One region of the Peribacillus sp. NPDC056705 genome, then DNA from elsewhere that is predicted to be linked to it. Evidence: riboswitches for the same ligand, from Rfam matches in the RefSeq annotation. Region 1 holds a riboswitch; each other region holds the start of a gene.

Evidence for each region. Region 1 has a riboswitch for S-adenosylmethionine ahead of mtnW (2,3-diketo-5-methylthiopentyl-1-phosphate enolase). Riboswitches for the same ligand answer to the same signal wherever they lie in the genome.
Region 2: it holds a riboswitch for S-adenosylmethionine, as region 1 does, so the genes downstream of both, ACFRAK_RS20405 (YezD family protein) here and mtnW (2,3-diketo-5-methylthiopentyl-1-phosphate enolase) in region 1, are expected to answer to the same signal.
Region 3: it holds a riboswitch for S-adenosylmethionine, as region 1 does, so the genes downstream of both, ACFRAK_RS06615 (Fur-regulated basic protein FbpA) here and mtnW (2,3-diketo-5-methylthiopentyl-1-phosphate enolase) in region 1, are expected to answer to the same signal.
Region 4: it holds a riboswitch for S-adenosylmethionine, as region 1 does, so the genes downstream of both, ACFRAK_RS01855 (O-acetylhomoserine aminocarboxypropyltransferase/cysteine synthase family protein) here and mtnW (2,3-diketo-5-methylthiopentyl-1-phosphate enolase) in region 1, are expected to answer to the same signal.

What each region holds. Positions count from the first base shown of each region.
Region 1 is NZ_JBHTYI010000005.1:130-5,632, reverse strand. It holds gene ACFRAK_RS08505 (carbon-nitrogen family hydrolase) at 1-482, opposite strand, end outside; gene ACFRAK_RS08500 (pyridoxal phosphate-dependent aminotransferase) at 582-1,754, shown strand; SAM riboswitch class I at 1,889-2,040, shown strand; gene mtnW (2,3-diketo-5-methylthiopentyl-1-phosphate enolase) at 2,146-3,378, shown strand; gene ACFRAK_RS08490 (2-hydroxy-3-keto-5-methylthiopentenyl-1-phosphate phosphatase) at 3,384-4,043, shown strand; gene ACFRAK_RS08485 (methylthioribulose 1-phosphate dehydratase) at 4,040-4,669, shown strand; gene ACFRAK_RS08480 (cupin domain-containing protein) at 4,694-5,227, shown strand.
Region 2 is NZ_JBHTYI010000022.1:24,841-33,309, forward strand. It holds gene ACFRAK_RS20390 (SDR family NAD(P)-dependent oxidoreductase) at 1-240, shown strand, start outside; gene ACFRAK_RS20395 (TetR/AcrR family transcriptional regulator) at 415-1,002, shown strand; gene ssuE (NADPH-dependent FMN reductase) at 1,214-1,747, shown strand; SAM riboswitch class I at 2,027-2,135, shown strand; gene ACFRAK_RS20405 (YezD family protein) at 2,306-2,449, shown strand; gene ACFRAK_RS20410 (phosphoadenylyl-sulfate reductase) at 2,632-3,336, shown strand; gene sat (sulfate adenylyltransferase) at 3,366-4,514, shown strand; gene cysC (adenylyl-sulfate kinase) at 4,558-5,157, shown strand; partial or broken gene ACFRAK_RS20425 (nitrite/sulfite reductase) at 5,174-6,799, shown strand; gene ACFRAK_RS20430 (DUF3906 family protein) at 6,820-7,035, shown strand; gene cobA (uroporphyrinogen-III C-methyltransferase) at 7,055-7,831, shown strand; gene ACFRAK_RS20440 (sirohydrochlorin chelatase) at 7,831-8,469, shown strand, end outside.
Region 3 is NZ_JBHTYI010000003.1:388,617-397,085, reverse strand. It holds gene thiE (thiamine phosphate synthase) at 1-165, opposite strand, end outside; gene thiM (hydroxyethylthiazole kinase) at 146-961, opposite strand; gene thiD (bifunctional hydroxymethylpyrimidine kinase/phosphomethylpyrimidine kinase) at 958-1,764, opposite strand; gene thiW (energy coupling factor transporter S component ThiW) at 1,733-2,254, opposite strand; gene tenA (thiaminase II) at 2,258-2,947, opposite strand; TPP riboswitch at 3,038-3,143, opposite strand; SAM riboswitch class I at 3,302-3,406, shown strand; gene ACFRAK_RS06615 (Fur-regulated basic protein FbpA) at 3,583-3,771, shown strand; gene ACFRAK_RS06610 (aspartyl-phosphate phosphatase Spo0E family protein) at 4,025-4,219, shown strand; gene ACFRAK_RS06605 (GNAT family N-acetyltransferase) at 4,288-4,794, opposite strand; gene ACFRAK_RS06600 (GDSL-type esterase/lipase family protein) at 5,012-5,713, shown strand; gene ACFRAK_RS06595 (ABC transporter ATP-binding protein) at 5,767-7,584, opposite strand; gene ACFRAK_RS06590 (DinB family protein) at 7,787-8,278, shown strand; gene ACFRAK_RS06585 (M15 family metallopeptidase) at 8,404-8,469, shown strand, end outside.
Region 4 is NZ_JBHTYI010000001.1:390,860-399,328, reverse strand. It holds gene ACFRAK_RS01860 (methionine ABC transporter ATP-binding protein) at 1-940, opposite strand, end outside; SAM riboswitch class I at 1,094-1,206, opposite strand; gene ACFRAK_RS01855 (O-acetylhomoserine aminocarboxypropyltransferase/cysteine synthase family protein) at 1,324-2,634, opposite strand; SAM riboswitch class I at 2,734-2,839, opposite strand; gene ACFRAK_RS01850 (thioredoxin family protein) at 2,972-3,280, opposite strand; gene ACFRAK_RS01845 (toprim domain-containing protein) at 3,284-3,649, opposite strand; gene gcvH (glycine cleavage system protein GcvH) at 3,742-4,125, opposite strand; gene ACFRAK_RS01835 (arsenate reductase family protein) at 4,220-4,576, opposite strand; gene ACFRAK_RS01830 (acyl-CoA dehydrogenase family protein) at 4,718-6,505, opposite strand; gene ACFRAK_RS01825 (acetyl-CoA C-acetyltransferase) at 6,573-7,751, opposite strand; gene ACFRAK_RS01820 (3-hydroxyacyl-CoA dehydrogenase/enoyl-CoA hydratase family protein) at 7,822-8,469, opposite strand, start outside.

The DNA.
Region 1 (5,503 bases):
TGAACGGTATGGGCACGCTGCCATTCAGGGAAACGGATGTCATAACAAATGAATCCAGCACATATTTTTTCATCAAGAGTAAATAAACCATCTTTTTCTCCTGGCTGCAGGAAATGATGTTCATCCATTAACTGAAATAAGTGAAGCTTATCATATTCTTTAATGAGATTCCCATGTTTATCGATGATGATCATCGTGTTATAGATTCCCTTGCTTGTCTTTTTCGCGATGGAACCGCCTATGATGTGAATTTGGTGTTTTTGTGCCTGTGTTTTTAAAAATTCAATCGTTTTTTCTGCCTCGTGATCAGCAATCTCATTTAACCTGGTCAAGTCGTATCCTGTTGTCCAAAGCTCCGGTAAAATGACGATATCGGGTTCTGACCGTGTTGCTTTTTCCAACCATTGTTCTGCAACCTGAAAATTGATATCCGGTTGACCAAAGGCTATATCCATTTGAATACAAGCTATTTTCCATTTCATCGATTAAAACCTCCACATGTAAAAAATGCTTTACAAGACTATGATAAACATATATCATTTGTGACTAGAATTTCAAGAAATTTCAGAGAAGGTGTATAAATGTTGCAATTCGAAAAATCCGGCCAGCTTCAGGACCTGCCCAAGCAGTTTTTTGCTTCACTAGTCGCAAAAGTCAATGCAATAACGGAGCAAGGACATGATGTCATTAATTTAGGCCAGGGAAACCCTGATCAGCCGACGCCAGAACATATCGTGAAAAGTTTGCAGTCGGCTGCTGAAAAAACGATTAATCATAAATATTCGCCATTCCGGGGACATCAATATTTAAAAGATGCTGCCGCCGTCTTTTATGAACGAGAATACGGTGTCAAGCTGGATCCGAATAGCGAAGTGGCGATTCTCTTCGGGGGGAAGGCAGGTCTTGTCGAACTGCCGCAGTGTTTATTGAATCCAGGTGATACGATCCTTGTTCCAGATCCCGGCTATCCCGATTATCTTTCCGGAGTTGTTTTAGCCCGGGCAAAGACCGAACTCATGCCTCTGACAGAAGAAAATGGTTTTCTTCCGAAATATGATGAAATACATAAAGAAGTACTTGATAAAGCCAAAATGATGTTCTTGAACTATCCGAATAATCCCACAGGTGCTTCTGCAACTGATAGTTTCTTTGATGAAACCGTCTCCTTCGCAAAAGAGCATTCCATTTGTGTGGTCCACGATTTCGCTTATGGCGCGATCGGATTCGACGGAAAAAAACCGATAAGCTTTCTCCAATCGGAGGGAGCGAAGGATGTAGGAATAGAAATATACACACTATCGAAAACATACAATATGGCAGGATGGAGAGTAGGCTTCGCAGTGGGGAATAAGAGTGTAATAGAAGCTCTTGAACTATTGCAAGACCATCTTTATGTGAGTCTTTTCCCGGCGATACAAGAAGCTGCGGCAAGTGCTTTGCTTGATTCGCAGAGCTGTGTAGAGCAGTTAGTGCAGATGTACGAAGGACGAAGGAATGTTTTCATTGAGGGATTGAGGGCAATCGGCTGGGATGTCAAAGCGCCTGCGGCATCGTTTTTTGCCTGGCTCAAGGTACCTAAAGGTTTTACGTCAGAGAGTTTTGCAGACTATTTATTAGCGCATGCCCACGTAGCTGTTGCCGCAGGGAATGGATTCGGTGAATTTGGCGAAGGTTACGTCAGGGTAGGGCTGCTGACCTCGGAAGAACGGCTTGAAGAGGCTGTGGAACGAATACGTACATTAAACTTATTTTAACGATGGATTGAGGTATCCGACTTATTTCACCGTTAAAATAGTTAAAACTTATTGACAAAGTAGGGATTACCTGTCAGAATACAAAATAAATTCTTAATCTTTCGATACTTGAATGCAATTTATATATCAGCGTTTTCTTATTTTGAGCAGGTGGAGGGACTAGCCCTATGAAGCCCAGCAACCGACCGTAATTCCATTGTAAAATGGGGCGGAATTCTTCGCCGGATTTCCTGAAATCCGCAAGGCACGGTGCTAATTCTTGCAGCCAATGGCTGGGAGATAAGAAGATGGCTTTTTAAAGCCTCTTCTTTATGAAGGGGCTTTTGCCATTTTGAGCCAATTTCAGTTTAATGACATCGGGAGTTTACTAACGTGTTATAGGAGTGATCAGATGAGCGAGATAGTCGCTACTTATTCAATTCATGACTTCACTGGAAATCATGAGAAAAAAGCAGAGAGCATTGCCCTAGGTTTGACTGTCGGGACATGGACGGACCTGCCACATTTAGTCCAGAAACAACTGGAAAAACATAAGGGGCGCGTTGTATCGGTGACACCACTTTTGGAAGAAGAGAGGGCAAACAGCTACTTTAATCGTAAAGTATACCGTTCGCTTATTAAAATTGCCTATCCGGCAGGGAATTTTTCCCTTGATTTACCTGCAATCCTCACGACTGTCTTCGGCAAACTTTCATTGGACGGAGAAATAAAACTCATAGACCTGGATTTTGTCGGTGATATTCAAAACTCTTTTCCCGGACCGCAATTTGGCATTGGAGGCATAAGGGAAAAGATTGGCGTATTTAACCGTCCCCTGGTGATGAGCATCTTTAAAGGTGTATTAGGAAGAGACCTGGCATTCCATAATGAGCAACTGAGGCAACAAGCATTAGGGGGCGTCGACTTAGTTAAAGATGATGAGATCCTCTTCGATCAGGAACTGACTCCATTTTTCGATAGAATAAAAACGGGAAAAAGAATATTGAATGAAGTCCATGAAACCACTGGCCACCGTACTTTATATGCAGTCAATCTATCAGGGAAAACATTTGAATTACTGGATAAGGCAGAGCAGGCGGCTGAAGCAGGGGCAGATGCTTTATTGTTCAACGTTCATACATATGGTTTGGATGTATTGCAGGCCCTGAGTGAACATGATCGTATCAAGTTGCCGATCATGGCGCACCCCGCCTATAGCGGGGCATTGGCAGCTTCATCATTTTACGGGATCGGCTATCCATTATTACTTGGTAAATTAGTAAGGTTATCAGGAGCGGATTTATCTTTGTTCCCATCCCCTTATGGAAATGTCGCACTGGAAAAAAAGGAGACCTTGGCGATTGCTGAAGCTCTGACAAAGGATGAACTTTCATGGAAAAAAGCCTTCCCTGTTCCTTCTGCAGGCATTCATCCGGGCATGGTTCCGGACCTGATCAAGGATTTTGGGCTAGATAGCGTGATTAATGCTGGAGGGGGAGTTCACGGGCACCCTGACGGAGCAGAAGGCGGGGCCAAGGCTTTCCGTTCTGCTGTGGAAGCCGTTCTAGCAGGAAAGGATCTATCTGAAGCGGCTGCTGAGGAAGAAACACTAAAAAAAGCTCTTGTGTTATGGGGAGGCCTATAAGAATAATGAAACCGATCATCTTTTGTGACTTTGACGGAACGATCACCAATACGGATAATATCATTTCCATCATGAAAAAATTTGCTCCTCCGGAATGGGAAGCGTTGAAAGACGATGTCCTTCAGCAAAAAATCAGTATATCTTCAGGAGTTGGGGAGATGTTTTCACTGCTTGATAGTGGCTTGAAGGATGATATCATCCAATATGTAAGAAATACGGCCGGCATTCGTCCTGGGTTTTATGAATTCGTTGAGTATACGAAACAAGCCAACATCCCTTTATATATAGTAAGCGGGGGAATGGATTTTTTCATTGCACCGCTTTTAAATGATATCTTGCCAACAGAGTCCGTTTATTGCAACCATGCATTTTTTGATAAGGAAAAGATTTATATTGAGTGGCCGCATGATTGTGATGATCAATGTAATAATGATTGCGGTTGCTGCAAGCCATCCATTATGAGGGAAATAGCGGGTGCGGAAAGTTTTAAATTCGTTATTGGAGATTCAGTAACGGATTTTGAAGCGGCCAAACAGGCCGATTTTGTCATAGCCCGTGACATACTGCTTGAAAAATGCGAAAGGGAAGGAATTCCACATCAAGGATTTGAAACATTTTTTGATGTAATTGACATTTTAAAGCGGCAGGAGGCGGTTAAAGCGTGAACAATCATTCTAAAGAATGGCGGGAGTTGGCAAATATTAAAGCTGAACTGGCCGAAAGGGATTGGTTTATGGGAACGAGCGGGAACTTGTCCATCCGCGAGCCCAAAAGCGCTTTCTTCTATATTACGGCAAGCGGTAAGGATAAAAGGAAGCAAACGGATTCGGACTTTTTACTGGTGGATTTAAAAGGAAAACCAGTTGAAGAAACGAACCTAAGACCATCGGCCGAAACTTTACTTCATACAGTCATTTACCGGAAAACCAATGCGAACTGTGTACTCCATGTCCATACTGTTGAAAATAATGTGATATCAGAATTGTACGGAGATGAAGGCCAGGTTTCCTTCCGTAACCATGAAATCATTAAAGCGACCGATCGATGGGAGGAAGATTCGGAGCTTCGGATTCCAATCATATATAATCACGCTGACATTCCGCTGTTATCTGATAAGTTCAAGCCACATGTCGAAGCAGACTCTGGCGCCGTGCTGATTCGCAATCATGGCATTACGGTTTGGGGTAAAAGCGGACTCGAAGCAAAAAGAATACTTGAAGCTTGCGAATTTTTATTTCAATACCAACTATTGCTTAATCAACAAAAGGCGTTTGCAGTTTCTTTAAGATAAACACTCATAGAGGAGGAATGAATGATGGCGACGATCAGATTCCATGAAACAAACGAGGTTATTGAAAAAGGTGAACAGGTAAAAGGATTTTTAGAAACACAAGGGGTTATTTATGAACAATGGGACATTTCTAAATTACCGGCCCATCTTGTGGAAAAATACGATCTAACAGATGCTGATAAGGAGGAAATCCTTGTAACATTCCAATCAGAGATAGCGGAAATCTCTGAAAGAAGAGGTTATAAAGCGCATGATATCATCACATTATCAGATGCAAATCCGAACTTGGATCAAATGCTTGAAAACTTTAAGCAGGAACATCACCATGAAGATGATGAAGTGCGATTCATAGCAGGCGGTACTAGTATCTTCGCCATAGAAGGCAATGATAAACAGTGGTTTGATGTACGTCTTAATCCAGGAGATCTTATTAGTGTACCAGAATCAACAAGACATTATTTCACGCTCGCAGAAGATCGGAAAACTGTTGCTGTCCGTATTTTCGTTACAGCGGCAGGATGGGTGCCGATTTACGAAAAAGACGAAGTTCAAGCATAATCATTGTTGCAAAACCAGCTTACGGGCTGGTTTCTGTTTGTAGACAAAAGGGAAGTCGGAATGGTCCTCACCTAACCTTGATTTTTTTAAAAATCATGATTAATCCTTTGTGTTTTTTCTATTTTACAGGAAAGAAATCTCGCAAGATTAAAGAAATTTGCGACACTCCTGCCGAATAACTGGCTAGCCGAGATTCCACAGGGGCTTGCGCCGATGAGGCCTGTCAGACAGTCGGCGGAAAGGTAGCGGATTTCTGAAATCGACTGAACTTTTTAA
Region 2 (8,469 bases), on a different contig from region 1:
GAATTGGGCGCTTATGGCATACGCGTAGTGGGCATTGCGCCAGGCGGGGTTGACACTCCTATCATACAAGGCTATAAAGATATGGGAATCATCGATAAATTGAATGCAAGTCAAATGCGCGGTAAATTAATCAAGCCAGAAGCCATTGCAAATGCCGTCTATCTATTATCGTTAGAGGAAGCGGATGCGATCAATGGAAGTGTAGTCATGGTCGATGATGGCTATGCATCTTTTAAGTGATTTTCAAAAAAAAAAGAAAACATCGTCCCAATTAGACGATGTTTTCTATTTATGATATATGGGAATATTAATTCTAACAAATCAAAGGTAATATTGACCGATTGCTACCACCGAGATATCATAGAAATAGATTGGTGAAACCGGTCTTATCTTTATAAAAGAAGGTTGATATTTTTGAAAAAAGGGCAGCAAACCAAAGAACGAATCATAAATGTAGCCCGGACTCTTTTTGCCACTAAAGGTTTTGACATGACAAGAACGAATGAAATTGCCTCTGCATGCAATGTTTCCGAAGCTACTATTTATAAATACTTTGACAGCAAAAAAGATTTGCTTTTGGCTACAATCACCCCTAATGAAAATGAGGAACCCGAAGATGTGACTAGCCATCTAGCCACGGATGAACTAGTGGAGAATCATGTTTGCACCATGATAAGAAAAATTCTTGAAAATAAAGAACAGTTTTCAATATTATTTAGGGAAACACAATTCGATCAAGATATTTCAAAGCAATATATAGATCAGATTTTCAAGACAAATGCCAAGCATATTGAAATACAAAAGAGAATAGATAGCGGAGAGATACAATATATCTCTGACATTATCCTATTTAATGTAGGGATCATTTCTTTTACATTGGCATTATCTACACATTATGAAATCCATCAACAAAAAAAGGAGCCGTATTTTACTCCTGAACGAATTAAGAACATTGCACAACTTTTGGTATATGGTATTCATGGTAAACAAAATCATACATAAAGAAACGGTCATATTTAAAGGCATGTGCATCAAGCCGCAAATATGACCGTTTTATATGCATTCAGAAACGATGCAGTCAAATTTGTGAATCTATTAAACCAGAGTGTAAGATTTGACTTATATTTTTCAGACTATTACGATAAATGTATACTACACGAAATGCTTTACGAAGAATTTATCTGGAAATCATGTAACAATGGAGGGGGATTGTATGAGCGATATCGTAATTTTATCAGGAAGTCCGGCTATTCCATCAAGAACGGACATTTCACTAAAACATATTCAATCATTAGTCGAAAAAGAAGGATTTACCACAGCTTATTTCTCAATAACGGATTTCTCAGCAGATGATTTATTCCAAGGGAAATATAATAGCGAAGATATTTTAAAACTTTCAGAGAGAATTCAAGCAGCCAGAGGAATCATCATTGGTTCACCGGTTTATAAGGCTTCTTATACAGGTGTATTAAAAGCCTTGATTGATTTGCTGCCAGAAGGTGCTTTCAAGGGTAAGCCAGTTCTGCCAATCATGATTGGTGGAAGTAACAGGCATCTATTGGCGATTGACTATGCGCTTAAACCATTAATCTCAATATTAAAAGGCGAACCGCTTCAGGGCATTTACTTTGTTGATAAGGAAATAGATAAACAGAATTCTGAAAATCCGATTAATGATTCACATTTAATTGATCGTGTCCAGAGTCAAGTTCAAGAATTTGTAGAAGCAATACAGTTAAGAAATTAATGAATTTCAAGTAATCCCTTCAACAAAAGGACTGGCATTCAAACGTATTTCTTAAAGTGATTACATTCGTCAATAATAGGTTTATTAATGAAAATAGACTCATTTTTTTGGAGACTCTATCTAAAAAAATGAGTCTATTTTCGTATTTAAATGAACATAAAATCATAAATTGAATAGTGTGTATAAAAATAACAGTTCATCCATAATATTAAACCAAGTTATTTTATAAGAAAACTCCATTGACAAGGATTAAATATATGTTAATATTTAAAATAATAAAACTTATCCAGAGCGACGGAGGGAATTGGCCCTTTGAAGTCCAGCAACCTGCATGATGGATGCAAGGTGCTACCTCCAACAAAATGTTGATCATTTTGGAAGATAAGGTAATGATATTTACCTTGGGATCTTTCCATCATGGAAAGATTTTTGTTTTTGGAAAAATTTCAGGTAAACCATAACAATGTAAGGTTGTATGGAATTATATAAAATTAAGAAATTCATTTAATCAGCGTCGAAAATAAAATATTCGCAGATTTTCTTAAAGGAGGAACTGGTTTGGATAAAGAGAATCAGCTTGAAGAAATATTTGAACGACTTCAAGAAATGCTTAATTCAATGAAATATGGATCGATTACACTTATAGTCCAGGATGGTAAAATCATTCAAATGGAAAGAAATGAAAAATTAAGAATTAAATAAGGTATCTGCTGACTAGAAAAACTAGAGGCGGGTTTAACTGATATAAAGAGAGTATTGGTTAGATTCGTCTCTTTTTCCTAGAATCAAATAAACTGGGGAAGATTAAAACGGGTATTGATCAACAGTTACTCTAATCTGATACAGCAAGTTTTTAGAGGGGGCTACAAAAGTTGGCTGGATTAATAAACTATGAAAATTTCAATTCAGGGGAATTCCCTGTATTTCCTGAAGACAGTGACACAAAAGGAGCTTTGGAAGTTCTGCAATGGGCGAATGACCATTATGGAAACAAACTGATTTATGCTTGCAGTTTTGGTATTGAAGGCATCGTGCTTACGGATTTATTGGCGAAGGTCAACCCTTCGGCAAAAATTGTTTTCCTTGATACAGATGTTCATTTTGAAGAGACCTACCAATTGATCGAGCAAGTGAAGAAGCGCTATCCAAAACTTTCAATCGAAATGAAGAAACCTGCCTTGACGCTTGAGGAACAAGCAGCGGAATATGGGGATGAATTATGGCTTAGTGATTCCAATAAGTGCTGTAACATCCGTAAGATCATTCCGCTTACCGATGTGCTTTCAACGGCAACAGCCTGGCTTTCGGGACTGCGGAGGGAGCAATCCGAAACAAGGGCTAAAACCGAGTATATCAATAAGGATAATAAGTTCAAGTCGGTTAAAATATGTCCACTCATACATTGGACATGGAAAGACGTTTGGCGCTACGCCCACAAAAACGGACTTCCATATAATATCCTGCATGATAATGGATATCCTAGCATTGGATGTAAAACGTGTACAGCACCTGCATTCAATGCAGATGATTTACGCTCAGGCCGTTGGCAAGGAGCACAAAAAACGGAATGCGGATTGCATTTATCTTAAATAAATAGAAACCATAGGGGGAAATTAGCATGACAATCAGTCTACCGCACGGAGGAACATTAATCGATCTTTGGGAACCAAAATATGATTTTAGTAAAATAACAAAGGCAATCGAAATCGATGAAATCGCTTTAAGTGATCTTGAATTGATAGGCACTGGTGCCTACAGTCCGATTAAGGGATTCTTTACAAAAAGTGACTATGAGACAGTGGTCAGGGATATGAGGCTTAGCAGCGGACATGTATGGAGCATCCCGATTACGCTTCCTTTGACCAAAGAAATTGCAGAAACCCTTACTATAGGTGAAGAAGTAACGCTGACTCATGAGGGTGAAACATACGGGGTTCTCACCGTTTCCGATATTTACACTCCGGATAAGCAATTGGAAGCGACATTAGTATATCAAACGGATGATGAGAAGCATCCCGGAGTGAAAAATTTATTTAACCGCGGTGATGTATATGTCGGCGGGGAAATAAAGTTGATTAAGAGAATAGAGCGTCCGTTATTCCAAGCTAATTATCTGGACCCTGTCGAGACAAGGAAAGCTTTTGCTGAAAAAGGGTGGGAAACGGTTGTCGGTTTCCAAACGAGGAACCCTGTTCACCGTGCACATGAATATATTCAAAAGACAGCATTGGAGATTGTCGACGGCTTATTCTTAAATCCTCTCGTAGGTGCCACTAAATCCGATGACATTCCGGCAGATGTAAGAATGGAAAGTTACAAAGTGCTGCTTGAGAAATATTATCCCAAGGATCGTGTCTCCCTTGCAGTTTTCCCTGCTGCCATGCGTTATGCAGGACCTAGAGAAGCCATTTTCCATGCAATGGTCCGTAAAAATTATGGATGCACCCATTTTATCGTCGGACGTGATCATGCGGGTGTGGGCGATTATTATGGCACATATGATGCCCAAAAAATCTTTGGGAATTTTAACGCCGATGAGTTAGGGATCACGTTATTATTCTTTGAACATAGTTTTTACTGTAAAGCATGCGGCAACATGGCTTCCGCTAAAACTTGTCCGCACGGCAGGGAAGATCATGTCATCCTGTCTGGAACGAAGGTAAGGGAAATGTTGCGTAATGGAGAAATTCCTCCAGCTACCTTTAGCCGTAAAGAGGTCATCGAGGTGTTGATCGAAGGTCTGAAAAAGAATGAAGTTTATAACTGATAGGACATAAATTGAAGGATCACATGAAGAGGGGGATTATTATATGAGTAAAAGTACGAATGTCACTTGGCATGAAACGTCATTGACCAAGGAGCTCCGCCGGAAGCAAAACGGGCATGAAAGCACAGTTCTATGGTTTACAGGACTCTCGGGTTCCGGAAAATCAACGATTGCGAACGCGGTCGCAAAAGAATTATATAATCGGAATATTCGAAGCTATGTTTTGGATGGTGATAATATCCGCCACGGTTTAAATAAAGATTTAGGTTTTTCTGAAGAGGATCGAACCGAGAATATTAGGCGGATCGGTGAGGTTTCCAAGTTATTCGTGGATAGTGGGCAGTTCGTATTGACTGCCTTCATATCTCCATTCAGGGCAGATCGGCAGATTGTACGTGATTTACTCGAAGAAGGGGAGTTTATTGAAGTATACATAAAGTGTCCGATCGAAGAGTGTGAGGTGCGTGATCCAAAGGGTCTATATGATAAGGCACGTAAAGGAATCATAAAAGATTTTACCGGAATCGACTCTCCGTACGAAGAACCAGAACAACCGGAAATCATTTTAGAATCCGACCAATACAGCATTGAAGAGTGTGTTGAACAGGTAATCGGCTATTTGACAGCAAAGAAAGCGATTTAATCAAGGAGGAAATGTAATGGTTTACGAAAAATTTTGGTCGGAAAATCCACTAATCGCTAAAAATAAAACGGAAATCTGGAAATTGGAAAAAGACGGATTGAAGATATTTGATGATATTCCACATTAAGCAGCAAATGGTTTTGATTCCATCCCTAAAGAGAATTGGGATATGTTCAAGTGGGCAGGTCTATACCTGCAACGGCCAAAAGAAGCTGGTTACTGGATGATGCGTGTCGTTATTCCCGGAGGTATCCTGACGTATGATCAACAAATAACTCTAGCTAACATCGCAAAAGATTACGGGAGGGGCGTATATGACATTACAACCCGTCAAGCCATTCAATTCCACTGGCTGACTATCGAACAAGTCCCGGATATCTTAAATCGTTTGGAAAAGGTTGGAATGACTACGGCTGGTGCTTGTGGTGATATCACACGTAATATCATCGGGAATGCATTAGCAGGCATCGATCCCGATGAACTTTTTGATACACGCGAGGTACTTTATGATGTATTTGAGTATTTCCGCCTTAACGAAGACTATTCCAACCTTCCGAGGAAATATAAAATGTCCATCAGTGCTAATATCCATAATGCTTCGAATGCTGAAATCAACTGTGTTTCATTCAATCCAGCCACTAAAGAAATCGATGGGGTGACGGAAGTTGGATTTCACGTGAAAGTAGGCGGGGGGCTTTCCTCCGTTCCGATGCTGGCAGAAGAACTTGATTTATTCATTTTACCTGAAAAAACAGTGGAAGTAGCGGCCGCCATCACGACGATATTCCGTGACTTTGGGTACCGTGAAAAGCGTCATCGCTCGCGCTTGAAATTCCTTGTTGCTGACTGGGGTCCTGAACAATTCAAGGAAAAATTGCTGGAATACACCGGTCCGCTTCCTGAAAAGGGAGAAAGTGCGGTGAAGGGATGGAATGCAGGTTATTTCTACGGCATCCATAAACAAAAGCAAGATGGTCTTAACTATGTTGGAGTCAATATACCAGTGGGTCGTCTAAATCCGGACGAAGTGATTGAGTTTGCCGAACTTGCGAAAAAATATGGAAATGGTGAAATCCGCAACTGTAATTCCCAAAATCTAATCATTCCCAATGTGCCGGATGCAAAACTTGAGGAATTAAAGCAGGAAACCATCTTTGAAAGATTTCCATATCAACCAAAGAAATTCATTGGTTATTCCGTCTCTTGTACAGGCATTGAGTATTGCAACCTGGCCCTTGTAGAAACTAAAAACCGAATGAGGACCATTTCTGAATCACTGGACAAGGAAATAGATCTCGATGTACCTGTAAGGATGCATATGGTCGGTTGTCCGAATAATTGCGGTCAAAGAGCCATCGCCGAAATAGGGCTGCAAGGCATAAAAATGAAAAACCAGGACAAAAAGATGGTCGAGGCATTTGAAATATACGTTGGAGGAACGCTGGACGAAGGCGGGAAGTTCAATGAAAAACTTAAAGGAAAAGTGGAAGCTGATCAGCTCTATCATGTTTTGAAAGAATTGATCCTATTTTTCAAAGAAACAAAACTTCTATCAGAAACCTTTCTCGATTTTGTGGAAAGGATAGGGGTAGACGAGTTACAAAGTAAACTTGATGATATATTAGCGGGAGTTTCCGTTTAATAGGGGAAGGTAAGCATTCCATGAATCTATACCGTTTTGAAGTCACTATCAAGGAAAAACCAATCCATGTCATCATTGTTGCCGATTCAGATGAAAAGGCTTTTGAACTTGTTGATATCGAACTGGAAAAGCATTATTTGAAATTGCCTGAAGTGGATGACATCTCATTATATGAAAAAAGGAAAATTAAAAATGGAGCAGGTTTCGTTTTATCGGAATTCGAAACAATTCTCTAAGGGAAGGCAGGTTGCAAAAATGGGGAAAGTATATCTAGTAGGAGCCGGTCCCGGAGATCCAGATTTAATTACATTAAAAGGATTAAAATGCATTCAAGAAGCTGATGTCATTTTATATGATCGACTTGTGAATAAAGAACTATTGAATCATGCAAAAGACGGTGTAGAGCTGATTAATTGCGGTAAACTGCCGGATTATCATTTATTGCAGCAGGATACCATCAATCGGTTCCTGGTCAAATATGCAAAAAAGGGGAAAATAGTCACCCGCTTGAAAGGCGGAGATCCTTTCGTCTTTGGGAGAGGCGGGGAGGAAGCGGAAGCCCTTGCCAAAAGTGGCGTGAGCTATGAAATCGTACCAGGAATTACCGCTGGAATCGCCGCTACAGCTTATGCGGGAATTCCAGTTACACATAGGGACCATGCTTCATCATTTGCAATTGTTACCGGTCATCGGAAAAAGGATGAAGAGGATAATATCAAGTGGGAATCCCTTGCAAAAGGAATCGATACATTGGCCATTTATATGGGCGTTAAAAACCTGCCATATATTCAAGGAAAACTATTGGAACATGGAAAAAGTCCTGAGACTCCGGTAGCCCTTATTCATTGGGGGACATTAAAAACGCAAAAAACAGCTGTCAGTACATTGGCTAATGTAGTGGAAACCGCCAATAACGAACAGATTTCGAACCCTTGCATGATAGTCGTGGGCGATGTCGTTAATTTACGAGAAAAAATTAAATGGTTTGAAGGAAAACAAACCGAAAATTTGTTGGCGAATGAGGCCTTTTAATGGAAGCCATTTTATATATTTGCCATGGCAGCCGTGTTAAAGAAGCTTCAACCCAAGCCATTGATTTTATTAAAGTTTGTATGCAAGCACAGCCCAATTCCATTCAAGAGTATTGCTTCTTGGAATTGGAAACTCCAACAATTGAAGAAGCCTACGAACGATGCGTACAAAAGGGTGCGACGAGAATCATTGCCATTCCAGTTCTATTGCTAACAGCTGTACATGCAAAACATGATATTCCAGTCATATTGAACAAAATGAAAGAACGGTACCCTGCCGTTGACTTGAAATATGGAAGGCCAATTGGTGTCAGTGATAAAATGGTTGACATATTAGTGGAACGGTTGGAGGAAACAAATGTAAAGGTTACGGAGGATTCCTTGGTTTTATTGGTTGGAAGGGGAAGCAGTGATCCCGACGTGAAAAGGGATTTGTCTCGATTGGCCGATTTGCTAAGGAATAGGTTTCAAAAAATCCGTGTGCAAGAGTGTTATTTGACAGCTGCCACACCGAGCTTAGGAGAAGCATTGGAATTTGCACAGGAATCTCGATCAAACCAAGTATTTATCATTCCTTACCTATTGTTTACCGGTCTCTTAATGCAGTCCATCGAAAATAGTATAAAAATGATCCAAAAA
Region 3 (8,469 bases), on a different contig from region 1:
AGAAGCTTTTTTATAAAAGGAAAGGGAGGAATTGTTTTTCTCCCTAAGTTGTACGATCGAGACTCCTCCTGAAACCGATTCTGCAATGATTTCGGTCAATTTTTCTAATGCTATGGACTCTTCCGTAACTAAATACAAGCTTAAATCAATTTGGGACTTCTTCATTCATTTTCACCTCATGCATCCAGATTTCCTTATCCATTCTTGATATTGCATCGATTAATCGCACACGAAACGTTCCTGTTCCTTCATCTTTTTGAAGGTTTGCAGCTGCTAGTTCCCCTGAAATGCTCATGGTTGAGATTCCGGCAATTGCCGCAGAATAGAAATCGTCGGTGACTCCGGAAAAAGTGCCGATAAGAGCGGTGGACATGCAACCGGTACCTGTAACATTAGTTAAAAGAAGGTTTCCATTGTCGATGATGGATGTATGTTTTCCATCGCTGACCGCATCCTTTGCTCCGCTGACCACGACGATGCTATTCAATTTATTAGCTGCTTGTGCAGCCAGCTCTGCATGGCTAATCGCTAGTTCCCCCGAATCCACCCCGCGTGTAACGGTATCCCCACCCATCAATGAAAGGATCTCACTCGCATTCCCGCGAATGATTTGGAAAGTAACCTTACTAAGGAGCTCTTTGACCTGCTCTGTACGATAGGGGGTGGCACCAACTCCCACCGGGTCCAAAATGACCGGGATATCAATGGTATTTGCCGTCTTACCGGCAATCTCCATTGCTTCCATGGCTTTATCATCAATCGTACCGAAATTCAAAACCAATGCATCTGCTAATTTGACCATATCCGCCACTTCTCTTGGGCTCGAAGTCATTACTGGTGAACCACCGATGGCAAGGGTGGCATTTGCACAGTCGTTGACCGTAACAAAGTTGGTGATTTGGTGAATGAGTGGTTTTCTTTCTTTTACCTTCACGAATAAATCGGCTGCAGAAACCTTCATATTAATTCACTCCGTTCTTTTTTTGAAAATGAATGAAAATGATGGACAGGTCCATGACCTTTACCGATTGAAAAGCTATTGCGTATCGCTTCAGAAATATAGGTCTTGGCCTTTTCGATCGACTCTTGCAATGGCAGCCCATTTGCCAGGTTTGATGTAATGGCGGATGATAGGGTACAGCCCGTGCCATGAGTGTTCTTTGTATGAATGCGCTCTCCCTCGATCCATTGGAAGTCAGTCCCATCATAAAAAAGATCATTTGGATTTCCTGCTGCATGGCCTCCTTTAAGTAAAACGGCTTTGGGACCCATTTCTTGTATAGAAATGCATGCTTTGTAGAAATCTTGTTCCGTTCGAATCGACAAGCCAGTAAGTACTTCCGCTTCCGGTACATTAGGGGTTACAAGTGTTGCAAGCGGAAGCAAATCCATTTTTAAGGCAGAGACAGCCTTTTCGTCGAGCAAATGATGACCGCTTTTGGAAATCATGACAGGGTCAAGGATAACGATGGCAGGCAAGAAGGTTTTAAGGGACGCAGCGACAGTTTCCACGATTTCTTTTGATCCTAGCATGCCTATTTTTACTGCATCGACAGGAATATCTTCAAAGATAGCTGCAATTTGATCTGATATGATTGCTGTTTCAATTGGCTGTACTGAACGGACTTCCATTGTATTTTGTGCGGTTACGGCTGTGATCGCAGACATTCCAAAGACACCATGTGCAGAAAATGTTTTTAAATCCGCTTGTATTCCTGCGCCGCCCCCTGAATCAGAGCCTGCGATGGTTAATGCTGTTTTCATAAAAAAACCCCTTCATATAATTATTTTTTAGAAGTATTTTAAGTAATATGAATGCTAAAATCGCACCAGCGAATGAACTGAGCATAAAAGCCGGTAAAAAACCAAAGAGCGCAGCTTTTTCCCCCAATAGGAGGAGGGCAAGTGGATAACAAGCTAGGGAACCGAGAATACCGGTCCCGATCACTTCCCCTAAACAGGCAAATTTTAAGCTTTGTGTTTTTCGGTAAATGATGGCAGCCAAAAGTGCACCGATCATGCTACCGGGAAAGGCGAAAATTGAACCGGTACCAGACATGTTTCTAATGATGGAAACTAAAAAAGCTTGTGTCACTGCATAAGCTGGCCCCAATAGAACGGCCGTCAGGACATTTGCCAGATGCTGAATAGGAAAGACCTTTGCAAATCCTGCAGGAATGAAAATAAATGAACTGGTCAGCGTCGTAATAGCCGTGATCATGGCAGTCAACGTCAGTTTCTTGACAGGATTCATCATCTACAGCGGCCAATCTTGCTCATTATGAACCATATCCCAAAATAAATATTCATATCGGGAAGTAACCAAAAAGTGCTTTTCTAATCTAAGAAGTTCCTTTTCTGGCATGCCTTCCGTCAATTCTTCCAACAAAGCGATCAGCCATTTATGTGCTTCCCCGAATTCAGGAGATGAATAGGACCTTATCCAATCTGCGTAGCGATTGTTTTCCAATGCTGCTCCATTTTGTTCTTTCAGTAGCAAACCGATTTCATAATAATCCCAAGCGCAGGGCAGGAGACAGGCGATCAAGTCTGCCAAAGTCCCATGCTGAGCTGCATTTAGCATATAGCCTGTATAGGCTAAAGTCGTTGGAGTAGGTTCTGTATCTTCCAATTCCTTGGAAGTGATCCCGAATTCGGAAGCATAATGCCGATGAATATCCATTTCCACTTGAAGGGTTTCATTTAAAATACTCGCAAACTTTGCCATGGTTTCGATGTTATGAGCTTTGATTACACCTAAAGCAAAGAGCTTGGAATAATCCATGAGATAGATATAGTCCTGCTTCAGGTAATAGGCAAATTTCTTTTCAGGAAGCGTACCATTTCCAATTGCCTGGACGAAGGGATGTGAATGGTTCCTTTTCCAAATCTCTTTTGACCGTGCATGTAGTCTATCACTGAATGTTTCTAATTTAACATTCTCCATTGTTCATCCTCCTTTAGAATGGATCCCTTTGTTCATGAAAAAACCCCGTTCCTGAATACGGAACGGGGTAGATGGATATAGTCTGAAAATGGACGATATCATCCACTTCCCTCCGCCGGTATGAGCCGGTTCAGGTTCAAAGGGTCCGGAACTAATTCCATCTCAGTCTTAAAAAAAGACTCCCCTAGTGGTGTGAATTGTATGTAATTACTGACATCATATCAGAAAGACAAGAAAATGCAACCTGCATTTAAAAGAGGGACCATTTTATGTCCAGGAAAAAAGGGAGAACCAGGTAATTGACTTTTGATGGTTATTAGGATAAAATCATGTCTACATCATTTATATATCGATTTCTTATCCAGAGAGGTGGAGGGACTTGGCCCAAAGAAACCTCGGCAGCGGACCCGTTTTGGGAACTGTGCTAAATCCAACAAGCATATGCTTGGAAGATAAGAAGAGCCGTACGGACACTGTCAGCCTCTTCTTGAATTAGAAGGGGCTTTTATTTTTGGGAAATAACGTTTAGTGACATAATAGAAAAGGTATATATAATTTGGTGAAAATAAAACAAGTTGATAAAGTTTAGCTAACTAGAAGCAGGCTCTAGGATGACTAGGAAAGGAGCCATTTACATGGCAGAATTATTTAAGAGGATCGAACAGAGGAAGGCAAAGCTTATTGAAGAGTTATTGGCCAATGGAGTATACAAAACCTCTGATGAAAGGCACCTTTATGATGCCCCATTAAAAGTACTTGAAGATGAATATAAGATTGTTATAAATAAACCAAATACCGAGTCACCTTCTGAATGGATGACATAGTAAACGATGGACTATAGTTTGGGTTCTTGGATAAGAGATATGATGTAAGCATTCACAGTCTACACTAGTGGATGCTTTTTTGCGTTTAATAGAAAATGACACAAAATATACATAATTACAGGATTAATAGTCATTTTGTCACATTTACCCTTTAAAATAACACATTTAATTTCCGAAAAATAGTTGATTTTAACTAGTAGATTCATTATGATGAAAGTGTAAAAAAATTGAATAAATGGGAGGTGGCTATATAATGCCTTGCCTTAAGGTAACTATAGAAAAAATAGAAGAGAAAAGAAAAGAAATGATTAACTTGGCAGCAATTTACGGCTTATCAAGTCTGCTAACTGTTCAAGCCAGTCAAGAATTGGATACGCTATTAAATGCGTTAACAAGTAAAAGAGATTGTGAACATTTTTACCTCCAGAAAGCATATAGGTATTTTTAAATTAGCCAATTCGCACTCGATTAATATGAAAAAGCTACTGCTCAAGGCAATAGCTCTAAAGAATGATATTACATATCGACACGTTTACCAAGAATGAGCAAATCCCGCTCAATCCCATCCAACTCGGCAACTTGAGGTAAATGTGCCCATTCTTCAAATCCGAATTTGGAAAAAAGCTTAAGGCTTGGTGTATTGTGGGCGAAAATGAAACCCAATAGAGTCTTAACACCTAATTTTGGACTCCATTCAATTGCCTTTTGAATCGAAGTTTGTCCGATTCCTTTTCCCCGGAAATAATCATCTATATAAATGCTGATTTCGGCAGTGGAATTATATGCCGGTCGGCCATAGAAGGATTGAAAGCTCATCCATCCAGCAGTTTTCCCTTCTATAGTAATGATAAATAGCGGTCTACTTTCTGAATGATGTTCCTCAAACCATTTAACCCTCGATTGGACGGATACAGGCTCCGTATCTGCCGTGACCATTCTTGAAGCAATTGTTGAATTATATATTTCAACAATTCTGGGTAGATCGGATAGTCCTGCCTCTCTAAACGCTATGAGCTCTTCCATGATTTAAACTCCTAACTATCATTTATTCAATCTCCAGAATGAAGGGTAATCCCGTATTTTGTTTAAGGGACGGTGAATGACACCCAATCCATTGAAAGTTTTATATTATCATACACTCTTGAATCTTTATCTGACAATTTTTTTATGTTAAGACTGTAGATTTTTTGGGTATGTAAAAAAATAAATACTTCTAGTAAAGAGACAAGAGGAGAATCAAATGAAAAAATTGGCAGGTTTATTGATTATAGTACTCGTTATATGTTTTGCTGCGTATGAATTTCAGGCCTCGGAGTCAGAAGATGTGCAAAGGGTGATGGCTTTTGGAGATTCATTAACCTATGGAAAAGGGGATAAGGATGGGGAAGGATATATAGAAGGCCTTGAGGATGAATTGAATAATCCGCAATCGGAACAAAAAGTGAGTTTTTGGAATTACGGTATAAAAGGCCAGGAAACGGATGGGGTGATGAAACAGCTTGATGATTACCGCATTAAAACGAAACTTGATGAAGCCGATACTTTCATCGTTTTTATTGGAACGAATGACTTGATCAATAGTAACGGAGGGAACTTGGAGAAAATTAGTGACCGAAAAATCATTGAGGGAAAACGGGAGTATATCAACCATCTCAAAAAGATTACATCAACCTTGATAGAGGCAAACGAAAAGGCGGATATTCTGGTAGTAGGACTATATAACCCAATAAAAGACAATCAAAAACTTGAAAAGCTCATTCGTGATTATAACCTGTCAATAAAGGGAATAGCGGATAAAGATAAAAGGATGTTATTCATTCCTACAAATGATCTTTTTGAAGGTAAAAAGAAAACAGAGTATTTCAGTGATAAGTTACATCCGAATGAAAAAGGGTATCAGCTCATTGCGAACCGGGTTTTGGAAAGTTATGATTTCAAATGAAAGCAAAAATGCACAGGAAGGCTTCCTGTGCATTTTTGCCCTCTAAGAAGTAGCTAGGAATTTGATATCGCTTTAAGTTGAGGGAACTGTAAGTCATGGAGTTGCTTGTATCTGCCGTTGTTTAGCAATAATTCTTCATGTGTTCCTTTTTCATGAACCTGCCCTTTTTCCAGAACGATAATTTGATCCGCATCATGAATGGTCGATAAACGATGTGCAATTACTATTGAAGTCCGCTTTTTCATTAAACGTGACAATGCTTGCTGGATCAAATGTTCGGATTCTGTATCCAAGGCCGCCGTTGCTTCATCGAGAATGATGATTTGCGGATTTTTCAAAAGTGCCCTAGCTATGGCAATGCGCTGTTTTTGTCCGCCTGAAAGCTTGACTCCGCGCTCTCCAATCTGAGAATCATAACCATCAGGAAAGGCACTGATAAAGTCATGCGCATTTGCCGCTTTGGCGGATTCGATGATTTCAGCATCTGTAGCATCAAGTTTGCCATACACGATGTTATCACGAATGGAGCCATTGAATAAAATGATATCCTGGGAAACAATCCCCATTTGTCCCCGTAATGATTTCAGTGACACATCCTTGATATCATGACCATCCATTTTAATCGTGCCATCTTGCGGATCATAAAATCGGATCAAAAGGCTCGTGATGGTCGATTTTCCAGCGCCAGAGGAGCCGACCAGAGCAGTTACTTGACCAGCTTTCATGGACAGGCTTAAATGGCTGAGGACAGGTACACTCTCATCATACGAAAAATCAACACATTGAAATTCGATTTTCCTTTTTATGTAAGGGAGTTCGGTGGCATTTTCCTTGTCACTTATTTCGGGCTGGGTTTCTAATATTTCAGTTATCCGCTCAAAGGCCGCGGCTGATTGCTGGACAATGCTGATGACCCGGCTAAAATTGCGAACGGGACTCTGCAGTAACCTCAAATAGGCGAGAAAGGCCACGATTAACCCTATTGTGAATTCACCTTCCATCACTTGCCAAGCACCGACCACAATGACTGCTACAAGACCGATATTGTTCAATAAATCAATTATCGGGCCGAACATGGAGCGTAGCCGAACGGACTTAAGGTTTGCAGTCATATTTTCCTGATTACGCTCCGCAAACTTCCTTGATTCGAATTCTTCATTTGTAAAAGATTGAATGAGCCGCATTCCTGAAATGGAATCCTGTAACTGGTTGCTGACATCTCCTGCGGAACTTTGCACAGACCTAAATGACATCCTGATGCGTTTCCCGAATACCCTTGTGATATAGAACATGAAAGGGAATGTAAAAAGAAGTACAATGGTCAGCTTCCAGTTAATGAAAAGCATATATACCGCCACGGCAATGAAAGTCACCGTGTCAGTCAAGACTTGAAGCATGCTTGAAGAGATGAGCTGCTGCAGTAAATTAACATCATTGGTCAACCGCGACATTAAGTCACCGGTACGGTTTTTATCAAAGAATTTCATATCCAGTGTTTGAATATGGTCATACATGCTATTCCGTATATCCGTAATAGCCTTTTGACCGACCTTGGAAACGATATAGCTGTTAAAGTAGTTCAGTAAAGCCAATAAAATGGCAGCACAAAGAATTCCTGCACCAATCCAGATTAACGAGTCATATCTTTTTTCAGGAATGATTGTATCAATCGTAAACTGCGTCAACTGGGGGATGGAGAACTCAAGCAATGAAATGAAAAGCATGATACATAAAACCAAAGTGCAAAACTTCCACTTCGATGGGACCCGATTGAACATTTGCTTGAGCATCAACCATATGCTTCCTTTTGAGGGGATTGCATGCATGGTACTGCGGCCTTTGTGGCTGAATGGAATATGTCCTCCACTCATAGCGATCACTCCTATTTAGACTATCCTTGATGTTTTGAAAGTCATTTGAATTAGATGATTTTTGCCTTTATGACTATCATAGAGCTTTTCAAAAAATAGACAACTTTTAAGCGGTTCATTTCAGTCAAAAAGTATAATTATTTTACACGTTCATATAGGACATGGAATAATTAAAGGAGATTAGCGAGGCTGATAAGAGGAGATGCTAATAGTGAATGAAAATGAAAAAGTCAGGGAAGAACTTTTAAATGCGGTCATCGGACTAACGGATGAACAGCTGAACAACCATCCTGAACCAGGAAGATGGAGCATCATGCAGGTTTTGGATCATTTATATTTAATGGAAAGGGCCATAACAAAGGGCATTTCCGATAAATTGAAAAGCGATGATAGCATTCCTACTGTGGATAAACCGATCGAGCTTACTTTAGATCGTGAAATGAAGGTCCAGGCCCCGTCCTTTGTCATTCCGTCAGAATCATACCAAACTTTGAGTGAGATTAAGGAAAAGTTGTCCGAATCCCGAAAAGCTTTTGTACGGGTCGTTGACCATGCAAAGGAAATTGATCTCGAACAAAAATCTTTTCCACACCCTTTGTTTAAAGATTTAAGCTTGAAGCAATGGATCCCATTTGTGGGACTGCATGAAAAACGGCATTTATTGCAAATAGAAGAATTGAAAGCAAAGTTATAATAGAAGAAAAACTCATCCGTCTTTGGTTGAGTTTTTCACTTTCGGACAGATATTCGTAAAGGAAGGATTTTTCAGTGAAAGCCACTTGGGTAAGGACATGTTTGGTATTGGGCTTTTTCGGATTGATGCTAGGGCTCTTGTCCAAGTATATACTTCCGCCTGATTTAGATGAAATTGAACTGACTGACGAG
Region 4 (8,469 bases), on a different contig from region 1:
ACAATGTTCCATATGAACCGCTTCTTGTTTGGGATATCTTACCTTGAACGATATTGACATCCAACTCGAAGTTACGTACAAGCTTGGTGATCAACGGGCTTTCTGCATGATCACCTACAAAGGTCAATTGAATCACTTTGCCTGCAGGATAACGTTCGAGCAAATGGTCCATCGTTTCTTTCGTTTCTTCTGGTTCAGTTACCTGCTGCACGAAACGCTTTGTCATTTGTTCTTTAGGATTCTTGAAAACATCCAGGACAGGACCCTGTTCAACAACTTGCCCGTTTTCCATCACGGCGACGCGATGACAGATTTTACGTATTACATGCATTTCATGTGTTATCAAGACGATCGTCAATCCTAGGCGCTGATTGATGTCAACAAGCAATTCGAGTATGGAGTCGGTAGTCTGTGGATCCAAGGCAGATGTCGCTTCATCACACAGCAGCACTTTAGGGTCATTTGCCAGAGCCCTGGCTATTCCCACCCTTTGCTTTTGCCCTCCGCTTAATTGTGAAGGATAGGCCTTTTCCCTGCCTTCCAGTCCGACTAACTTGATCAACTCGTTCACACGCTTGGTTCGTTCAGTTTTAGAAACTCCTGCAATTTCCAATGGGAAAGAAATATTTTCCTGAACGGTCCTTGACCATAATAGATTGAAATGTTGGAAAATCATGCTGATTTCTTGACGGGCCTTACGGAGCTGAGCCCCTTTAATTTTTGAAATTTCCTTCTCAGCCACCACAACGGATCCCTCTGTAGGAGTTTCCAATCCATTGAGCATTCTGATCAAAGTACTTTTCCCCGCTCCACTGTAACCGATGATACCGAAAATCTCGCCTTTATTTATTTCAACATTCACATTATTTACAGCCTTGATCGTCTCACTGTTTCCTTTTCCTGTTCGGAACAGCTTACTGACTTTCGTCAATGTAATCATTAATCCTCACCTCTTTTATCCAATAAAACCTATGAACTTAGTTGATTTCTTTACATTATTAGTCTGTTTCTCATATCATGCACATGTTTTCCCCATTAAAACAGAAAAAACCTTTCTGCATGAGCAGAAAGGCAGGTGAAGAAACAGGCCTTTCTCTCATCTTCCAAAGTAATTAAACTTTGTGTGAATTGGCACCTTTCCAAGGAAATCTCCTTGTCGGTTGCCGGGTTTCATCGGGCACATCCCTCCACCTCTCTTGATAAGAGCTAATATATAGAATATTTGTACATCATTAAGTTCTTTAGTATGGAGAAATTTTATCATAGATAAAAAAGGAGCGCAATGTATATTATTTCTAGTTCAAGGATGAACAGGAACTTTGCTTAAAGCGTTTTGGAAGTCAAGGAGACGATATTCGTCGCTTTTTCAATTGCCTGCTCTAAATCTTCTATTAAGTCGTCTACATTTTCAATCCCAATTGATAAACGGACTTGATCGGCACTTACACCCGCTTTCGCAAGACCCGCCTCATTCAATTGTTGATGGGTCGTACTGGCTGGGTGGATGATCAAGCTCTTCGCATCCCCTACATTCGCCACATGGGACCATAATTCCACCGAATTGATAAGTTTTGCCCCAGCTTCGCGATTACCTTGTATTCCAAAAGTCACGACAGATCCAGCTCCCTTAGGCAAATATTTATCCGCAAGGGCCTTATCGGGATGATCCTCATCACCAGGATGCGAAACCCAAGTCACGGCAGGATGGTTTTTTAAATATTCAATGACAGACTTGGTGTTTGATAGATGCTCTTTCATCCTTACATGCAGCGTTTCAAGTCCAAGCGTAAACTGGAATGCACTTTGGGCACTTAGCGCAGGGCCTAAATCACGAAGTAACTGGACTCGGGCTTTCGTTATGAATGCGGCAGGTCCAACTGCCTCGGCGTATACCAGACCGTCGTAACTTGGGTCAGGCTCCGTGAAGCCAGGGTAGTTTGGCGAGTTCCAATCGAACTTCCCTCCATCCACGATGACACCGCCTAGTGTCGTTCCATTTCCCAGAAGCCATTTTGTAGCGGAATGGATGACGATGTCCGCGCCAAAATCAATTGGTCTGCAAAGATATGGTGTTGCAAAGGTATTATCAATGATTAAAGGTATGCCGGCTTCATGGGCGATTTTCGCCACCGCTTCAATATCAAGCACCCTCAAACTTGGATTACCGATCGTTTCGGCAAAAATGGCTTTAGTTCTTGGCGTAATCGCCCTTTTGAAATTTTCAGGATCATCGGGAGAAACGAACTTCACTTTGATTCCATATTTAGGAAGAGTATTTTCAAAAAGGTTATACGTACCGCCATATAATGTAGAGGCTGAAACAATCTCATCACCTGCAGCGGCAATGTTCAGGATTGAAAGTGAGATGGCAGCCATTCCGCTTGCTGTTGCCAATCCGCCGATGCCACCTTCCAATAAGGCCATTCTTTCCTCAAAAACGCTGACCGTGGGATTATGAAGCCGTGTATATATATAGCCATTCTCCTTTAGGCCAAATAAATTCGCTGCATGGTCGGTGTCTTTGAACAAGTATGCATTGCTTTGGTAGATAGGAACTGCACGGGCACCTGTTTCATCAGTTTGCAGACCGCCATGAACACTCAATGTTTCGAAACGCAACTTTTTCCCTGACATATGGTTTCACCTTTTTCTATGGATTTAGTTGGAATTATATGATATCTGGCCTTTTATAAACAAAAAAACCACTTCAACAAGAAGAGGTCTCAAGAACACACCTCATCTACCAGAGCCAACACTCTGCTGGAATTAGCACCGTATATAAAATTATACCGGTTGCCGGGCTTCGTCGGGCCAGTCCCTCCGCCACTCTTGATAAGAACTATTAAATTCTGCCATTACTTAATTCAAAATATATCATTTTAGAATAAATCAGTCAATTAATTGTTAGAATATTCTTTGTTTAATTCAAATGTCCGCAACAAAGAAACCAACCACGGCTCTGATTGGTTTCTTAGCTGATTTCCTTAAGCAATCCGTACAAATAAGGAACGGATTGAAAGGCATATATTTTTTTGTGCAGCTTTCCTTTTTTGAAAAGCAATAAACAGGGCACACTTTCGATTTCATATGATTCGGCAATTGCTTGGACATAGTTCATATTCATTTTGCCTGCCTTCAATTCCGGGAACAGCTCCAAGGATATCGTCAGCATCTTGGAGGCGACCTGACAAGTGCCGCATAAAGGCGTATATAAATATAAGCAAAAGGTTTCCCCATTTTCAACAGCAAGCTTACACTCTTCTTCTTTCCATTCCTGCATCAATTAGTCGTTCACCCTTTGACTTAAAAATTTCATTTTCACATTCATATTGGCAGATAGTAGCACAGTTGCGATATGATGTTCGGGTGAGCTTTCCACTTCTTTGTACATTTTATTAATATACAGGTGGTTCGCTTCCGGCATTTCCCTTCGGAACTGCTTCCGCAGCTTTTCTCCTGATTCATCTGCGTCAAAAAGGAGATAAACATCACGATCCATCAATTCATCCACTAATTCATCCAGCTTAGTTAATGATATGGTCCCATTTGTACATCTTATTTCCACATCTTCATTTAAAACGGAGGCAACTTTTCTTCTATCGGAACTGCCTTCTACAATGATCACTTTATCGAATTCGCCCCACTCCATGTCATCACTCCATCTCATGAATTATGTGCGCAACTGCCGCTGTATAAAATGAAAAAGAGAGCAGGCCTATTCAGTCCCCCCTCTCCTTCTTTTTAACCGTTGATTAAACTCTCATACTCTTCGGCGCTCATCAAGTTTTCAATATCATTGCTATTAGATGGTTCAAGCACGACCATCCATGCCTTTTCATAAGGAGACTCATTTACATATTCAGGGTTGTCACTTAAATCTTCGTTTACTTCAACAACCTTGCCACTGATAGGTGCATAAAGCTCAGAAACGGTCTTAACGGATTCAACACTTCCAAATGGTTCGTTCGCTTTCAATTCATCGCCGATTTCCGGAAGCTCAACGAATACGATGTCCCCAAGCTCGGACTGTGCGAAAGCTGTAATCCCAATGCGCACTGTTCCATCTTCCGTTTTGACCCATTCATGTTCTTTAGTGTAACGAAGTTCTTTTGGTGTTGTCGTCATTATTAACCCTCCATATGTACATCTTATTTATCTATTTCATTATAAGGTAGATAGTGTGTTTAAGTAAGGAATTAACCAAATATTTTGTGAAATTTCAGTTCCAAACCTGTTCGAATTGCTCTTCTTTGAAACCTACCGTCACTTTAGTGCCATCTGTAACAATCGGCCTTTTCAGAAGCATGCCATCCGTGGACAATATATCAAGCATCTCTGCTTCAGTAGCTTCTTTCAGCTTATCCTTTAAGCCCAGCTCCCGATATTTTTGACCGCTAGTATTGAAGAACTTCTTCAATTCCAAATTGCTGATTTTATATAGTTTTTCTATTTCTGTTCGCGAAGGCGGATTTTCAGCTATATGGATCGCTTCATATTGCAGTTCATGATTATCAAGCCACTTCTTCGCGTTACGGCATGTGCCGCATTTTGGGTACCAATATAATGTTAAGCCCATCATTTCACCACCTATCAATAGAATACCCGTTTTCAGCACGCAATACAACGAAATATCTTTTGAATTTCCGTTGCGATTTCATCAAAGGAAATAAAGGGAATGCCTTTACGGGCATTCCCTTTACAGATTCTGATTCATTGCTTATAGAGCATATTTTTCCGCTTCGATCACCTTTACGGAGGCTTCACGTTTTTTCGCAATGACATTGATCGGATTGTGTCTTGTCAGCTTGCGGAGCGACGAAAGCATGATTCGAAGAGTATCGCCTGTTTCCACCGCAATTAACGTTTCTTTTGCATGCTGTTCTATTTCATTGAAAGCTTCCTGAACGAAGATTTCAGTGTAAAGCACTTTTTGTTTGTTCTTCTCCAGGCCTGTAGCTGCAATAGCTTTTTCCGTACGCAATACCACGGATTCAGCTGCATAGGCAAGGGATACGATATCGGCAATGTTTGAGAGGATTTCTTGTTCTTGATCAAGAGTTTTGCCGTATTTCTGTGCCGCTAGGCCAGCTGCCAAAATACCGATTTTCTTAGCGTTCCTAACAAGCATCTTTTCTTGTGCCAGTGGCTCATCGCCAGGCTCTTCCGGCATCATCATCATTAATTCCTCTTGCAAGCCTTGGGCTTTTTGAAGAAGCGGCAATTCCCCTTTAAGTGCTTTCTTCAGAAAAGTTCCCGGGACAAGCAGTCGGTTGATTTCATTTGTACCTTCAAAGATCCGGTTAATACGGGAATCGCGATATGCTTTTTCAATTTCATACTCCTGCATGAAACCATAACCGCCATGAAGCTGTACGCCTTCGTCCGTAACATAATCCAATACTTCGGAAGCGAAGAATTTATTCAATGAACACTCAATGGCATATTCAGCAACTGCGGCCGCCATTGATTTCCCATCTTTCACTTGCTCATCCGTCAATTTGCTTTGTCTTTGATCATAAAGGCCAACGGTGCGATATACAGAGCTTTCTGCAGCATAAATTTTAGCGGCCATTGTTGCAAGTTTTTCTTTCGTCAAGTTAAAATCGGAAATTTTCGTTTTGAACTGTTGACGTTGATTCGTATAAGCAGCTGTAATCTCAAGGGCACGTTTAGATCCGCCGACCGCACCAACGCCTAATTTATAGCGGCCGATATTCAGGATATTGAAAGCGATGACATGCCCTTTTCCGGCTACACCCAAAAGGTTTTCGACTGGTACATGTACGTCTTCAAGTATTAATGTACGTGTTGATGAGCTTTTGATTCCCATTTTCTTTTCTTCAGCGCCAGTTGATACGCCTTTATAATCACGCTCAACAATGAAAGCCGAGAATTGTTCGCCGTCGATTTTGGCGTATACACAGAAGACATCTGCAAAACCTGCATTTGTAATCCATTGTTTTTCACCGTTTAAAATATAGTGTGTTCCTTCCGAATTCAATTTCGCCGTCGTTTTTGCTCCCAAGGCATCTGAACCTGAGCTTGGTTCCGTTAAGGCATACGCAGCAATCTTCTCACCTGTCGCCAGTAAAGGGAGGTATTTTTTCTTTTGTTCTTCATTCCCGAATAATACGATCGGCAAAGATCCGATACCTACATGTGCACCATGTGTAATTCCGAACCCGCCTGCAAGCGCCATTTTTTCCGTGATCAATGCCGAACTGATTTTATCAAGACCCAATCCGCTGTATTCCTCAGGAACATCAGCACCAAGTAAACCAATTTCTCCTGCATGCTTCAGTAATTTAACGGAACGGTCAAATTCATGGTTTTCTAAATGTTCAACCTGCGGCAGAATTTCATTCACTACGAAATCTTCCGCAGTCTTGGCGATCATTTTATGCTCATCAGAATAATCTTCCGGTGTAAACACTTGATCATACGTAATATCTTCCACTAAAAAGGCTCCGCCTTTAATGAGGTTACCTGTAGTTTGATTTGACATGTTATTTCCTCCTAAGTATTTAAGATGGTAAGCCCGCCGGAAGCATGAGATTCCGGTAGGCGTGGGATTACGCCAATAATTCAAATACTCCAGCAGCACCCATTCCGCCGCCGATGCACATTGTCACGACTCCGAACTGTTGGTTTCTGCGCTTCATTTCATGAAGCAGGCTTAATGTCAATTTTGCTCCCGAACATCCTAGTGGATGGCCTAAAGCGATTGCTCCGCCATTTACATTGACAATCTCTTCATTCAATCCGAGCTCACGAATGATTTGGATGGATTGGGAAGCAAAGGCTTCATTCAATTCAAATAGACCAATATCCGATAACTCAAGACCTGCCAGTTTCAAAGCCTTAGGAATGGCTGCAATCGGTCCGATGCCCATAATTTCAGGCGGTACTCCTGCTACAGCAAAGGAAAGGAACTTACCCATCGGTTTCATCCCTAATGAAGAGGCCTTTTCCCTATCCATGACCATGACAGCGGCTGCACCATCACTCGTTTGTGATGAATTCCCTGCTGTTACGGATCCTGTAACAGAGAATGCAGGTCTCAGTTTTTTCAACACTTCAGCAGTCGTACCTGGACGAACGCCCTCATCCTGTGTAAAAGCAAATGACTTTTCCTTTAATTTAAGATCTGGTCCCACTGAACGGAGGGTCACTTCAACCGGTACGATCTCATCGGAAAACTTTCCTTCTGCAATGGCCTTAGCAGCCTTTTGATGACTTCTAACAGAAAATGCATCTTGATCTTCACGGGAAATGCCGTATTTTTTTGCAACGGCTTCAGCAGTGTGACCCATGCCCATATAATACTCCGGTGCCGTTTCCGCAAGCCTCGCGTTCGGACGTGTTACATGGCCCATCATAGGCAAAAGGCTCATGGACTCCGCTCCGCCTGCAATGACTGTATCACTTTGGCCGAGCATGATTCTTTCCGCTCCATAAGCGATACTTTGCAACCCGCTTGAACAGTAACGATTAATCGTTATGGCCGGTACTGAATAAGGCAATCCTGCCAATGCCCCAATGTTACGCGCCATGTTCAATCCTTGCTCCGCTTCAGGCATTGCACAACCGATAATCAGGTCATCTATGGTGCCTTCATAATCCCCTGCCCGCTTTAACGTTTCCTTTACAACAAGAGCCCCTAAATCATCAGGACGTACACTAGCAAGAGAACCTTTTTTCGCTCTTCCTACCGGAGTCCTTGCTCCAGCTACTATTACCGCTTCTTTCATGAGGATCCCCCTTACTCATTTTTAAGCTATCGATCTATTAATCTTCGTTTTTTGCCATATCATCTATTCATCAATTACGGAGCGGTTTACCTTTAACAAGCATGTGCTGCATCCTTGCCTGGGATTTCGGAGTCGAAATCAGTTTTAGGAATGCCTGCTTTTCTAGGTTCAAGATATACTGTTCATCTACTTCCGTGCCAAATGGGAGTTTTCCTCCTGCCAGGACGTATGCAAGCTCTTTGGCTATGACAAGGTCATGATCTGATAAGAATCCTGAAAGGCGCATGGATTCCGCCCCTAATAGGAGTGTGGCATATCCAGTTTCACCTACGACAGGAATCTTTGTGCGGGCTGGAGCGGTATAACCTTGTTCATGCATGGAAAGTACCGCCTGTTTCGCATCATATAGCTGATGATCCGCATTCACGCTTATTCCATCAGCTATATTAAGGAAATTATTCTCTCTCGCTTCCTCGGCTGATGTCGAAACTTTTGCCATGGCGACCGCTTCAAATACTTGGTTGGCCACTTTCTGTAAGTCGAAGTCAACGCCCTTCGGCATATTCTTCAACGTCTTCACATAAAGTTCTTTAGTCCCGCCGCCGCCTGGGATCAACCCTACGCCAGCTTCCACTAATCCCATATATGTTTCAGTCGTTGCCTGGATGCGCGCTGCCGGAAGTGACACTTCTGCACCCCCGCCAAGTGTCATATTAAA